DNA from 3 places in the Streptomyces caeni genome. Region 1 is predicted to be linked to each of the others. Evidence: riboswitches for the same ligand, from Rfam matches in the RefSeq annotation. Region 1 holds a riboswitch; each other region holds the start of a gene.

Evidence for each region. A riboswitch is a leader RNA that binds a small molecule or an ion and turns the genes downstream of it on or off. The one in region 1 is predicted to bind cobalamin.
Region 2: another riboswitch for cobalamin. It lies ahead of ACFSL4_RS16525 (cobalamin biosynthesis protein); the one in region 1 lies ahead of ACFSL4_RS06550 (ribonucleoside-diphosphate reductase subunit alpha).
Region 3: another riboswitch for cobalamin. It lies ahead of nicT (Nickel transporter NicT); the one in region 1 lies ahead of ACFSL4_RS06550 (ribonucleoside-diphosphate reductase subunit alpha).

Annotation. Positions count from the first base shown of each region.
Region 1 covers NZ_JBHUDX010000016.1:63,256-67,787, reverse strand. Annotated here, with positions in the region: gene ACFSL4_RS06555 (ribonucleotide-diphosphate reductase subunit beta) at 1-900, opposite strand, end outside; gene ACFSL4_RS06550 (ribonucleoside-diphosphate reductase subunit alpha) at 891-3,290, opposite strand; cobalamin riboswitch at 3,410-3,546, opposite strand; gene ACFSL4_RS06545 (GNAT family N-acetyltransferase) at 3,609-4,133, opposite strand; gene mctP (monocarboxylate uptake permease MctP) at 4,206-4,532, opposite strand, start outside.
Region 2 covers NZ_JBHUDX010000046.1:70,424-74,955, reverse strand. Annotated here, with positions in the region: gene cobN (cobaltochelatase subunit CobN) at 1-68, opposite strand, end outside; gene ACFSL4_RS16530 (cobyric acid synthase) at 65-1,573, opposite strand; gene ACFSL4_RS16525 (cobalamin biosynthesis protein) at 1,570-2,526, opposite strand; cobalamin riboswitch at 2,628-2,766, opposite strand; gene ACFSL4_RS16520 (DUF397 domain-containing protein) at 3,070-3,291, shown strand; gene ACFSL4_RS16515 (hypothetical protein) at 3,562-4,014, opposite strand; gene ACFSL4_RS16510 (helix-turn-helix domain-containing protein) at 4,056-4,532, opposite strand, start outside.
Region 3 covers NZ_JBHUDX010000026.1:144,145-148,676, forward strand. Annotated here, with positions in the region: gene ACFSL4_RS10965 (YcnI family copper-binding membrane protein) at 1-354, shown strand, start outside; gene ACFSL4_RS10970 (GNAT family N-acetyltransferase) at 587-1,153, shown strand; gene nicT (Nickel transporter NicT) at 1,263-2,351, opposite strand; cobalamin riboswitch at 2,380-2,585, opposite strand; gene ACFSL4_RS10980 (ArsR/SmtB family transcription factor) at 2,678-3,025, shown strand; gene ACFSL4_RS10985 (hypothetical protein) at 3,082-4,532, opposite strand, start outside.

The DNA.
Region 1 (4,532 bases):
CGGGGCGAAGCCCAGGCGCATGAGGCGCTGATCGGCGACGCACTCCAGGTACTGCCGCATCGATTCGGTGTTCATGCCCGGCAGGCCGTCACCGCACAGGTCGCGCGCGAACTGCAGCTCGGCCTCGACGGCCTCCCGCAGCATGTCGGTGACCTGCCGCCCCAGCGCGTCGTCGAAGAGGTCCGGCTCCTCCTTGCGCACCGTGTCGACCACCTCGAAGGCGAATCCCATGTGCATTGTCTCGTCGCGGAACACCCAGTTGGTGCCCGTGGCCAGACCGTGCAGCAGGCCGCGGCCGCGGAACCAGTAGACGTACGCGAAGGCCCCGTAGAAGAACAGGCCCTCGATGCAGGCCGCGAAGCAGATGAGGTTGAGGAGGAAGCGGCGGCGGTCGGTCGCCGTCTCCAGCCGGTCGATACTCTCCACCGAGTCCATCCACCGGAAGCAGAACCGTGCCTTCTCGCGGATCGACGGGATGTTCTCGATCGCCGCGAAGGCGGCTGCGCGCTCCTGCGGATCGGGGAGATAGGTGTCCAGCAGCGTCAGATAGAACTGGACGTGCACGGCCTCCTCGAAAAGCTGGCGGGACAGGTACAGCCGCGCCTCGGGGGAGTTGATGTGCTTGTACAGGGTCAGCACGAGGTTGTTGGCCACGATCGAGTCGCCCGTCGCGAAGAACGCGACCAGCCGGCCGATCAGGTGCCGCTCCGCGGGGGTGAGTCTGGCGAGGTCGGCGACGTCCGAGTGGAGGTCGACCTCCTCGACGGTCCAGGTGTTCTTGACGGCGTCCCGGTAGCGCTCGTAGAAGTCGGGGTAGCGCATGGGGCGCAGGGTCAGTTCGAAGCCAGGGTCGAGCAGGTTCGCGCTCTTCTTCGGCGGGTGGAGGGACATCACTGGCATGCCTCGCAGGACTCGGGGTTCTCAAGGGAGCAGGCGACCGCGCCGGGGTCCGCGGCGGCCTGCTGCACGGGGACGGCCGCCCGGGCGGCACGGGCGATGCGGGTCGCCGGGCGCGAGCGCAGGTAGTACGTCGTCTTCAGGCCCCGCTTCCAGGCGTATGCGTACATCGAGGAGAGCTTGCCGATGGTCGGCGTCTCCATGAACAGGTTCAGGGACTGGCCCTGGTCCAGGAACGGGGTGCGGGCGGCGGCCATGTCGATCAGCCCGCGCTGCGGGATCTCCCATGCCGTGCGGTACAGCGTCCGCACGTCCTCGGGGATCCAGGCGAAGTCCTGCACCGAGCCGTTCGCCTCGCGCAGCGCCTCCCGGGTGCGGGCGTCCCAGACGCCCAGCTTCTTCAGATCCTCGACCAGGTAGGAGTTGACCTGGAGGAACTCCCCGGACAGCGTCTCGCGCTTGAACAGATTGGACACCTGCGGCTCGATGCACTCGTACACACCCGCGATGGACGCGATGGTGGCGGTCGGCGCGACGGCGAGCAGCAGCGAGTTGCGCATGCCGACGGCCGCGATCCGTTTCCGCAGCGCCGCCAAGCGCTCCGGCCAGGCCGGTTCGACATCGTAGTGGTCGGGGTGCAGCACACCCTGCGCGGTACGGGTCTTCTCCCAGGCCGGCAGCGGGCCGTGGACCTCGGCGAGGTCGGCGGAGGTCTCGTACGCGGCGAGCATGATGCGCTCGGCGATACGGGTGGACAGCGCCTTCGCCTCGGGTGAGCCGAAGGGCAGGCGCAGCTTGAAGAACACGTCCTGCAGACCCATCACTCCCAGGCCCACCGGGCGCCACTCGGAGTTGGAGCGGCTCGCCTGCGCGGTCGGGTAGTAGTTGATGTCGACGACGCGGTCCAGGAAGGTGACGGCGGTACGGACCGTGGCGTCCAGCCGCTCCCAGTCGAGGTCACCGCTCGCCGCGTCGGCGAACGCGCCGAGATTGACCGACCCCAGATTGCAGACCGCCGTCTCCCCGTCGTGCGTGACCTCCAGGATCTCGGTGCAGAGGTTGGAGGAGTGGATGACGTGGCCCGGTCGTGCCGTCTGGTTGCCGGTGCGGTTGGCGGCGTCCTTGAAAGTCATCCAGCCGTTGCCGGTCTGGGCGAGCGTGCGCATCATGCGGCCGTACAGATCGCGGGCCGGGATGGTCCTGCGGGCGAGCCCGGCGGCCTCCGCCGCCCGGTAGGCGGCGTCGAACTCCTCGCCCCACAGGTCGGCCAGCTCCGGCACGTCGGACGGTGAGAACAGCGACCACGGCCGGTCGGCCTCGACCCGGCGCATGAACTCGTCCGGGACCCAGTGCGCGAGGTTGAGGTTGTGGGTGCGGCGGGCGTCCTCACCGGTGTTGTCCCGCAGTTCGAGGAACTCCTCGATGTCGGAGTGCCAGGTCTCCAGGTACACCGCGGCGGCGCCCTTGCGCCGGCCGCCCTGGTTCACCGCGGCGACCGAGGCGTCCAGGGTCTTCAGGAACGGGACGATGCCGCCTGAGTGCCCGTTGGTGCCGCGGATGAGGGATCCGCGGGAGCGGATGCGGGAGAACGACAGCCCGATGCCACCGGCGTGCTTCGAGAGGCGGGCGACCTGGTGGTAGCGCTCGTAGAGGGAGTCCAGCTCGTCCTTCGGGGAGTCGAGGAGGTAGCAGGACGACATCTGGGGGTGCCGCGTGCCGGAGTTGAAGAGCGTGGGGGAGGAGGGGAGGTAGTCGAGGCGGCTCATCAGCCGGTAGAGCGCGGCGACCTCGTCCACGGGCCGGGAGCCCGGCTCCGAGCCGAGCACCGTGTCCTCGGCGAGGCCGCAGGCGACGCGCAGCATGAAGTACTGCGGTGTCTCGACGGTCCTGCGGGTGATCGGGTGCCGCAGGAGGTAGCGGCTGTGCAGGGTGCGCAGCCCGAAGTAGCCGAAGCGGTCGTCGGCAAAGGGGTCCACGAGCGCGTCGAGCCGGTCGGCGTGCAGGCGCACGAACGCGGCGGTGCGGTCGGAGATGAGCCCTTCCCGGTGGCCGGCGGCGATGGACTCGGTGAACGAGGTGACGCCCTGTGAGGCGGCCTCGGCGCGGATCCCGATCGTCAGCAGCCGGGCGGCCAGCCTTGAGTAGGAGGGGTCCTCGGAGATGAGGCCGGCGGCCGCTTCCGTGGCCAGCTCGCGCAGCTCCGACTCGTCCGCATGCGCCGACCGGCCGCGCAGCGCGGCGGCGGTGACCCGGCCCGGGTCGGCGTCCGGAAGGTCGGCGGTCAGCTCGGTCAGGGTCCGCAGCAGCGCGGCACCGGGACCGTCCCTTTCGCCGGTCACCGCCGGTGTCGTGGACGCAGTCGCTGAAACCGGGTCGGCTGGCGCGATGGTCACGTAGGGCTCTCCCTCGCTCGGCACGGGGCCTTGCGGAGGGCGGGGCGGTTCACGAGCGCACGCGGCGTCGCGTCACCGGCCCATTCCACGAGGCCCGGACGTCAGGGCGCCGGGCCGGACGGCCGGGCGCGCTGTCGGCAGGTCCTCGGACTGACGCTCGTGCGCGCACACGGGGGCGAGCATGCACAAGTACACCGTTGCGGGACAGTTCCGGATTCGCACCGGATTCCCCTGCGGCGACAGCGAGCATGAGCATACATCTTGTGTCGGGGTTCGATGCCACCCCCAGATGTTGTGTCTTGTCGGCTTCGGGGTGCGTCAGAGGGGCAACTCATAGGTGAGGAGGGCGATGTCGAGGTGCGGGACGGGGGTCCAGTCGCGCCCGGGGGTGCGGACGAAGCCCAGGCGCTCGTAGATGCGGTGGGCGGTGCGCATCGTGCGCTGGGTCGACAGGACGATCCGGACACAGCCGTCCGTGGCCCGCGCCCGGTCGACGCAGGCGCGTACGAGGGCCTCGCCGATCCCCTGGCCCCGGGCCGCGTGGGAGACGGCGAGCATCCTCATCTCGGCCTCCCCGGGGCGGGCGATGTCGGCCATGGGGCCCCCGTCCGGCACGAAGGTCACCCCGCCGAGCACGCTCCCCCGGGCAGAGGGGACGCTCGTGCGCTCGATCGCCACCAGCACCTCCGCGGCGGCGGCCCGCTTGGCCACGTCCCTCAGCTCACCGAGGTACTCGTCGCTCTCCCCGAAGTCCAGGAGGCCGTCTCGCAGGTACGCCTGTGCGGTGATCTCCCCGAGCGTCTCGTAGTCCCCGGGTTCCGCCTGCCGGATCGCGATGTCCATGAGGGTCAGTGTGCAGGACGGGTACGACAACGGGCCGCCGGATCACTCCGGCGGCCCGTCCTCAGGTCCGGCTCAGTGTGCGGTGCCCGCCGTGGCCGGCGGCAGTTCCACCTGCACCCCGGGGTCGCCCGCGTCCGCCGTGTAGTCGCCCGGCTGGGTCTCGTCGACGCCTTCCGGAGCCTTGACCGCCTTCAGGACGAGGGTCAGCACCACGGTGACCGCGACGTTCAGCACGAACGCCGTCAGGCCGATGTAGCCGATCTCGCCGATGCCGGGGATCTCCTTCGCCGAGCCGCCGAAGTGCTTCTTGGTCGGGGAGGCGACGCCGTACGCGGCGACCGTGCCGTACACCATGCCGACCGCCCAGCCCGCCAGTAGCGCCCAGCGGTGGAACCAGCG
Region 2 (4,532 bases), on a different contig from region 1:
GGCGCGCCGGAGGCACGGGCCGCCAGCAGATCCGTGTCGGCGGTCGACAACAACAACACTGTGCTCATGCGGGCGCTCCCGGGGGAATGAAGGGCAGTCCTGGCGGCGCGCCCGACTCGATGAGCCGCCACAGCGCGTCCGTGTCCGCGTGCTGTTCGATCAGGTCGCCGAGCCGGTCGAGCTGCTCCTCGCGCAGCGCGGCGAACGACGTGTCGGGCGCGGGCACGAAGCGGCGGCCCGCGGCGGCCGCCACCTCGCGCAGGAACGCCCGCCGGAAACCGTCCGCCTCCAGGGAGCCGTGCCAGTGGGTGCCCCAGGTCTGACCGGCCCGGCAGCCGTCGAGGAAGGGATCGCCACCGGTGACCTCGGCGACCCCGTGGTGGATCTCGTACCCCTCGACGCGCTCGCCGAGGGCCTCGCCGGAGGGCCGGGTCAGGGTCTTCTCCCGCGCGAACCGGACCCGCACCGGCAGCACCCCCAGCCCGTCGACGTGTCCCCTGCGGCTCTCCACCTCGTCCTCGATGTGCTCGCCGAGGATCTGGAAGCCACCGCAGATGCCGAGGACCGGGCGTCCTTCCGCGGCCCTGCGCACCAGGGCGTCCGCCAGGCCGCGCTCGCGCAGCCACTCCAGGGCCCTGACGGTGCCGCGGGTGCCGGGGACGACGACGAGGTCGGCGTCGGCCAGCTCCTCGGGCCTGTCCACGAACCGGACCACCACGCCCGGCTCGGCGGCCAGCGCGTCCACGTCGGTGAAGTTGGACATGAGGGGGACGGCGCACACGGCGACCCGCAGCACGTCCTCGCCGACCGGCGCGGCGATCCGCGACTCGCGCACGGCACCCCGGAGGGACACCTGCAGCCCGTCCTCCTCGTCGATCCCGAGGCCGTGCCGGAACGGCAGCACGCCGTACGTCCGCCGTCCGGTGAGCCCGTGCAGCATGTCGAGCCCCGGCTCCAGCAGTGAGACGTCGCCGCGGAACTTGTTGACGAGGAATCCGGCGACGAGCTCCTGGTCCTCGCGCGAGAGCAGCGCGACCGTGCCGAAGAAGGAGGCGAAGACGCCACCGCGGTCGATGTCGCCGACGACGAGGACGGGGAGCCGGGCGTTGCGGGCGATCCCCATGTTCACGATGTCGGTGCGCCGCAGATTGATCTCGGCAGGACTGCCGGCCCCCTCGCAGATCACCGCGTCATAGGTGCCCCGCAACTCGGCGAGGCAGTCCAGGACGGTGCCGAGAAGCTGCCGTTGCCGCCCCCCGTGGTACCCGCGCGCGCTCAGCTCGCCGACCGGCCTGCCGAGCAGCACGACCTGGCTGCTTCGCTCGCCGCCCGGCTTGAGCAGTACGGGGTTCATCAGCGCGGTCGGCTCGATGCGGCACGCCTGGGCCTGCATGGCCTGCGCCCGCCCGATCTCGGCACCCTCGCGGGTGACGAAGGAGTTGAGGGACATGTTCTGCGCCTTGAAGGGCGCGACCTTCACTCCCTGCCGTACCAGCCAGCGGCAGATCCCGGCGGTGACGACGCTCTTGCCGGCGTCGGAGGTGGTGCCGGCGACGAGGAGTCCGCCGCTCATGACGTCCGTCCCTTCGAGAGAAGCCGTCGGGCCATGAGGCGCCCGGCGAGGGTGACGCCGAGCGCGAGCCCGCTCACCCGGCGGGAGAGCCGTACCGCCCGTTCGATGTCGTCCGTGCGCACCGCGCTCCCCGCCACGTTGAGGACGGGCCGGTGCTCGACACGGCCCCCGTACGACAGCGTTCCGCCCAGCCGTACGCCCAGGGCGCCCGCGAACGCGGCCTCCACCGGGCCCGCGTTGGGGCTCGGATGCCGCGCGGCGTCGGCACGCCAGGCGCGCACGGCGCCGCGCGGGTCGGGGCCGGAGGCCGCGGTGAGGAGGGCGGTCAGCCGCGCCCCCGGCCATCCGGCGAGGTCGTCGAGCCGGGCGGAGGACCACCCGAACCGCCGGTACCGGGGCGAGGTGTGACCCACCATGGCGTCGAGGGTGTTGACGGCACGGAAGCCGACGAGCCCGGGCACACCGGCGACGGCTCCCCACACCAGCGCGCCCACCACGGCGTCGGAGGTGTTCTCGGCGACGGACTCCACGACCGCCCGCGCGATCCCGTCGGCGTCGAGTGCCTGGGGGTCCCGTCCGCACAGATGGGGCAGCCGCGCACGGGCGGCCTCGATGTCCCCTGCCTCCAGGGAGTGCCCGACGGCCCGCGCCTCCCGCGCCAGGGACGTCCCCCCGACAACAGCCCAGGTGGCGGCGGCGGTCAGGGCCAGGGACGCGGCGCGCGAGGGGCGCGCGGCGGACGCGGCCAGCGCCGCGGTCGCCACGGCGCCCCCGGCGCACACGGCGGTGTGCAGCGCGCCCCACCCGCGGTGGTCCCGCCACAACACCCGCTCCACGACGCCCGCGGCCCGCCCGAACGCGGCGACCGGATGCCCTCGGCGCGGATCGCCGAGCAGGAGGTCACCGAGGAGGCCGGCGGCGGCGCCGTACGCGAAGACGCGATCGGCACCCATCGGTTCAGCCGACCGTGGGGTCGGGCAGGGGGCGGGTACGGAACCTCGATCGGCAGCCGCGCATGGCGATATGTCCTCACTCAGGGTGTCCACGCCCTGGTTCGATGAGACCGGCGGTGAGAGTTCCTGGCTCCCGGGACGTTCCTTCCCGGTGACAGTGGCGGGACCGCGCCGGACTTGCACCGGCTTCCTCTCCTGCCGCCGTGGTGGCCCCGGCAGTCCACCACGCCTCCGGAACACCCGTCAACTGGGTCTTGACCTGCGACGCTGCGGTGTGCTGAGCCCCACACCGCTGAAATATCGTCAGCCACCCGAATCGGCGCTTTCTGCGCTCTTTCCGCGCGGAGAAGCTGGGAAGACTAGGGACGGCACTACGAACGAATCGGTATGACCAACGCGGAGAGCGCCGACGAGCGGCATTGGGTGATTCGTTGCGGGGAGACGAACCTGGTGTGGCCGGGCCTCTGTTGCCTGTGGCAGCGGTGGGACACGGCGCTCGGGAGCGTCACGGTGAGGACGCTGTGTCGGTGCGCTGACTGGTGAGTGGAGGTCGGTGTGATCGGCAGGGACCCGACGGGGCGGGTGTGGCGCAAGAGCAGTCACTCGGGAGGGGACAACAACGACTGTGTCGAAGTGACCGTGGAGACAGCGCACGTGCTCGTGCGTGACTCGAAACGGCGGGCCGGGCCGGTGCTCGTCTTTCGCCGTTCCGCGTGGTGTGGTTTGCTGGCTGGACTTGAGAACCCGGCGGCCGACGGTTTCTGAAGGGGCCGTCCAGAGGGCGGGAGGGGACCCGTATGGCAGACAGGGCCAGGGATGTCTCGGCACGCGCGGGCGGTCCCCGCACTCCGCGCCCGTCCTTGTCGGCGGCGGCCCCGCTGGCACTCTTCTCCCTGACCACGGGGGTGTTCGCGGTGGGCGTCGGAGCGCTCGCCGCGCTGCTCGTACCGGGATCCACGGCGCGGGCCCTGGTCTGGCTCGTGGTGACGATCGTCGCGGCCGCCAGCGCCGGCCTGTGGTGGGGCCTCACCCCCGTCACGGAGCGTCTCCGCGTTCTCGACCGGGCTGTGGCGACGGTTCGTCCGCGGGGCTCGGGGACCCGCTGAGCCCGGGGGCGCGCGGCGCCGACGAGCGGCCGCGCAGCGACCGGCCGACGCAGGCCGCGAGCGCGGTGACGGCGGCCGCGCCGAGCACCCCCACCACCGTCGTGGTCAGGGGGGTCAGAGCGTCCAGCGCGAGGCTGGGCGCCACCCGGGCGGACACGGCGATGCCGAACAGCAGGACGCTGCCGCACGCCGTGCCCAGCAGCAGACGGCCGCCCGGGAGCCGTGTGCCGTCCTCGCCGCCCGTGTGCTCCGCCTCATGGAGCGCGGGGGCGCCCTCGTGCGGCCCGGCGGGCCGCGGCGGGACGCCCGGCGGCCTGCCCGTCGCGACGAAGCGGAGCGTGCGCAGCCGCCTGTACCAGTCAGCGATCCCCAAGGCCGCCATGGCCCCTCCCCGTTGTCCGCCCGGGCCGTTCTTCCCGGGCTTCAGCTGTTGTCGAGACTCTCCTTGACCGCGTCGATCAGCTCGATCATCCGGTCACCGTCGTACGCCTTGTTGCTGATGTCCTCGAAGCACTCCTGGTAGCGGGACGTGAGGTCGAGGTCGTCCCGGTTCGCCACGCTGCCGGTGGCGCCCTCCAGATAGAGCAGGTCGTCGTCGTCCTTGAAGCCGAGCAGGGTGAAGGACCCGCCCATGCTGTAGTGGGCGCCCGCCGTGAACGGCAGCAGGCGCATGGTGACCCTGGGGTGCCGGGACATCGTCTTGAGGTGTTCCAGCTGACGTCGCATCACCCCCGGTCCGCCGATGACCCTCCGCACGACCGCCTCGTCCAGCACGATGCTCACGTCGGGCCCCTGCTCGCCGTCGAAGATCCGCTCCTGCCGGGTGGTGCGCAGCTCCGCCGAGCGCCGGGCCACTTCGGCGGTCTCGCGGGGTTCCAGCTGGGCCATCGTGTAGTCCTC
Region 3 (4,532 bases), on a different contig from region 1:
CTGCCCGACGACACCGACCGGTTGACCTTCAAGACGCTGCAGACCTATTCCGACGGCACGGTCGCCCGCTGGATCGAGGAGACACAGGGTGCGGAGGAGCCGGAGAATCCGGCGCCGGTGCTCCGGCTGACCGCCAAGGGCGGCGCGGAGGAGGACGGTCCGGCGGCGTCCTCCTCCACCGGCACGGAGAAGACGGGGACCTCCACCACCAAGGCCGCCTCCTCCGACGACTCCACGGCCCGCGGCCTCGGCATCGCCGGCCTGGTGGTGGGCGTCCTGGGCCTGGCCGCCGCGGGCTTCGCGATCGTCCGCGGCCGCAGCCGCACCTCGGCGTCCGAGGAGAGCGACGACTGAGGCGGTGACGGCGCTGTGCGGCCGCTGCGCTCTCTGGGACCCGACAGACGCAAAGAGCGCAGCGGCTGCGAGAGCCCGTCGTCGTCGAGCACGAGTGCCGACGCGGCCGCCCGGGCCGCCACCGCCGGGCGGCCGAGCGCACCATGTCCTGGCTCGGTGGCCGCCGCTGCGCCGGCTGTAACGACCGCTAATTGGTTTGCCGCCGGCCGGCCCGGTCGGATAGGAAGCCTGCATGCTGAGGGGCGGCAAGGTCGGGCTCAGGGCCCGGCACGAGGACGACATCCCGATCCTGCAGGCCGAGCTCTACGACGACGTGGTCAACCACTCGCGGGCCGACGGCCGGCCGTGGCGGCCTATCACGCCCGGCTCGAAGGACTCGCCGTTCGTGGTGGACGACAAGGAGCAGCGGCACGTCCCGTTCTCCGTGGTGGAGCTGGACGGCGGCACGCTGGTCGGCGACGCGATGCTGTGGGACGTCGACAACCACAACCGGTCCGCGCACATCGGTCTGGGGCTGCTGCCGTCCTCACGCGGCAAGGGCTACGGCACCGACGCGGTCGCGGTGCTGTGCCACTACGGTTTCGTCGTGCGCGGCCTGCAGCGGCTGCAGATCGAGACGCTGTCGGACAACGCCGCGATGCTGCGCTCCGCCGAGCGCAACGGCTTCGTCCGCGAGGGCGTGCTGCGCTCCTCGGCCTGGGTGATGGGCGAGTTCCTGGACATGGTGCTGCTCGGGCTCCTCGCCCAGGACTGGAAGCCGGACCCCAGGGCCCGGGCCGCCGCCCGGCGGGCACGGTGAGCCGGCCGCCGGGCAGCAGACCGATCGACGCGAGCGCGGCCGGCCAACGATTACGGCGACCCGGCCGGCACCTGACGCTCCCACGCCCGCGGTCCGGCCGGATCCGGCGTCAACTCCCGTCGGCGGGGCGGGGAGCCCACCGTTCCTCGACCTTCGCCAGCCGCCAGTAGGCGAGGGCGGCCGCCCACACGACCACGAACAGCCCGACGATGACGAAGCCCACGTTGCCGAGGTCGAGCCCCGCTACCCAGCCGGTGACCGCGTCCCGCAGGTCCAGCTTGTCGTGCAGGACGCCGACCAGTTCGATGGTGCCGATCAGGAAGGCCACCGCGATCGACAGTCCGGTGATCGTGAGGTTGTAGAACACCTTGCGCACAGGGTTGGAAAAGGCCCACTGGTAGGCGAAGTTCATGAACGTGCCGTCGAGGGTGTCGAACAGGCACATCCCGGCGGTGAACAGCAGCGGCAGGCACAGGATCGCGTACCAGGGCAGTCCGGCCGCCGCACCCGAGCCCGCCATCACCATCAGCGTGACCTCGGTGGCCGTCTCGAAGCCGAGCCCGAACAGGAAGCCCAGCGGGTACATCTGGCCGGGGCGCGAGATCGTCCTGGTGAGGCGGCCGAGAACGCGGTTCATGAACCCCCTTGAGTCCAGGTGCCGTTCGAGTTCCTTCTCGTCGTACCTTCCCGAGCGCATCGACCTGAAGACCTTCAGGATGCCGGTGAGGGCGACCAGGTTGAGGGCGGCGATGAGGTAGAGGAACGCGCCGGCGACCGTGGTCCCCATGAAGCCGAGGACCTGGTGGGTGTGGGAGTTCTCGTTCGTGACCCGGTCGGCGAGCTGGGTGCCGGCCGCGATCATGACAGCCAGCAGGACCACCACGCTGGAGTGGCCGAGCGCGAACCAGAATCCGACGGTCACCGGCCGCTTGCCCTCGGCCATCAGTTTGCGGGTGGTGTTGTCGATCGCGGCGATGTGGTCGGCGTCGAAGGCGTGCCGCATGCCCAGGGTGTACGCGGTCACCCCGAGCCCGATGCCGAACGCTTTGGAGCCGACCGCGTAGTGCTCCGGCACCACCAGGAGGAACAGGATTCCGAAGGCGGCCACGTGCAGGGCCGCGATCAGCGCCAGCAGCGCGGCGGTTCGCAGGGTGTCCTCGCGCCGCCACCGGAAGGACGCAGGGTTGGGCAGGGTCATACGGTCACGCTCCAGCACCTCGTGGATCACTTCGTGAGATGCCGTGGCCGGTCTCCTGGCTGACGGATCACCGCGCCCGTCCCAGCCTTCCCGGCCGTGTACGGCCAGTGGCGCCACCCGCGAACGGGCGGCACGGAACGGGAACTCCCCGATCACAGTGGCGAGGGCCGCTCCGGCCTGAGCCCCTGAGGGCTTTCACCGGTCTTCCCGAACACCACGGCCCGCCCACCTTAGGGCGGACCCGGCAACGCCTGCAAGGTTGCACAGTTGCGCAGATGTCTTGAGGTATCGAAGATCACACAGGGGCACCTGGGACAATGGTCCGCATGCATCTCGTCCCCGCCGAACGCGCCGGCCGGCGCATCATCGACGGCAACCGGGTCTGCCAGGCCATCGAGGCCATCGGTGAGCCCGGAGCCGTGCGTGCCTGGGCCGACCGCTTCTCCCTGCTCGCCGATCCCGGCCGGCTCGCCCTGCTGCTCGCCCTGCACCGGGCCGGGCCGCTCGCCGTCTCCGATCTCGCCGTGGCGACCGGCATGAACGACCCTGCCGTCTCGCAGGCGTTGCGGCTGCTGCGGACGGCCGAGGTGGTCGCGGGGGAGAAGCAGGGGCGGATCGTCCGCTACCGGGTGACCGACCCGGTGATGCTGGAGCTTCTGAAACAGGTGACGTGACGGGCCATCACCTCAAGGCCACGGGCGCGCTCGGGCGGGCCCCGGCCCGAGGGCCGTCACTTCGGGTCCGCGGTCCCGCGCTCCAGACGGATGTCCTGGCTCGACAGCGTCATCGGCGACGCGGAGAAGGCACGCAGCCGGACGCGGGTGCCCTTCGCGGGCAGGACCAGACGGCCGCCCGGCGCACGGAGCCGGTAGGTGGCCGTGGCGTGTCCGGGCACGGACGACGGACCGCGCAGCACCGTCCAGTAGCGGCTCATGCCCTGCCCGGTGGTCACCATGAAGTGAGGCTGGAGAGCCGCGTCGCCGGTGTTGCGCACGCGGACTGTGAGCGTCTCCACGGTGAGGGGGGTGCGGGTCGAGCCGAGCGCCTGCATACGCAACGGCGGAGAGCCGGTCGCCGCCACCGTGACGGCCACCAGGGACGGCAGCAGCAGGGTGGCGGCCAGCGCCGTGCGGGCCGCCGGGCGGCCCCGCAGCAGCCGCGGCTGCCAGGCGGTGGTGAAGACGGTGGGGGGCACGGTGACGGCGGCCGCGAGCCACAGCGGCGTCATCAGCAGGTAGTAGCCGTCCTGTGAACGGGTCGCCAGGAAGAACGAGCACCAGGGCAGCACGGTCGCGGCGGGGCCCAGCCGGCGCACGAACAGCACGAACACCGCCAGCAGGCCAGCCGCCAGCAGCATCCCGGCCTGCGAGTACCACACCAGGCGGTCGCTGCCGTCGGTGAAGTAGAGCGAGATGTCGACCAGCCCCTGGCCGTGGATCACCGCGCCCTGGGTGATCGGCAGGGCGATGCCCGCGGCCCAGCCGCGCGGTTCGGTCACGATGAAGTACGCGTTGATCAGCAGCCAGGTGCCGGCGGCCGTGCCGGCGATCCGCGCCACGGCGAGGGCGGCCCCGCGCCCGCCCAGTTCGCCGCGGCGAAGCGCGTAGACCCCGGCGAGCAGGAACGGCGCGAGGAACCATGGCAGTTGCTGGCTCGCGCAGGCCGCCCCCAGACAGGCGGCCCGTGCCCAGTCGGCCGGACCGCCCTCGCCCATGCGGGTCCAGCGCACCACCACGGGGATGAGGAAGGCCAGCGCAACGACCGCCGGGTAGCCGAGCCGGGCGTACGTCGGGACCATGCCGAAGCCCAGGCACACCATGGTGGCCGCCGAACGCCACGGTGTCGGCAGCATCCTCCACAGGACGACCGCGCCCAGCACGATCGCGCTGGTGGTGACCAGCGTCTCCGGCAGCGCGCCGTGGCCGGCCCACAGCAGCGGCGCGGTCAGCATCAGGGTCAGTGGCGGGTAGCCGTACGTGAAGTCGTAACCGCCGTGCACCGTCGCCGTGTACGCGATGCCGTGACCGAACAGCCAGGGCCACGGCTGCCCGTACACCGGCCGGCCGTGGAGCAGTTCGCGGGCGGCCTGTGTGGTGAGGATGGACTCGTCGCTGAACCCGTGCTTCACGGAGAGCGCGCAGTAGGCGAGCGTGACCGCTGTGACCAGGACCGTCAGGTCGA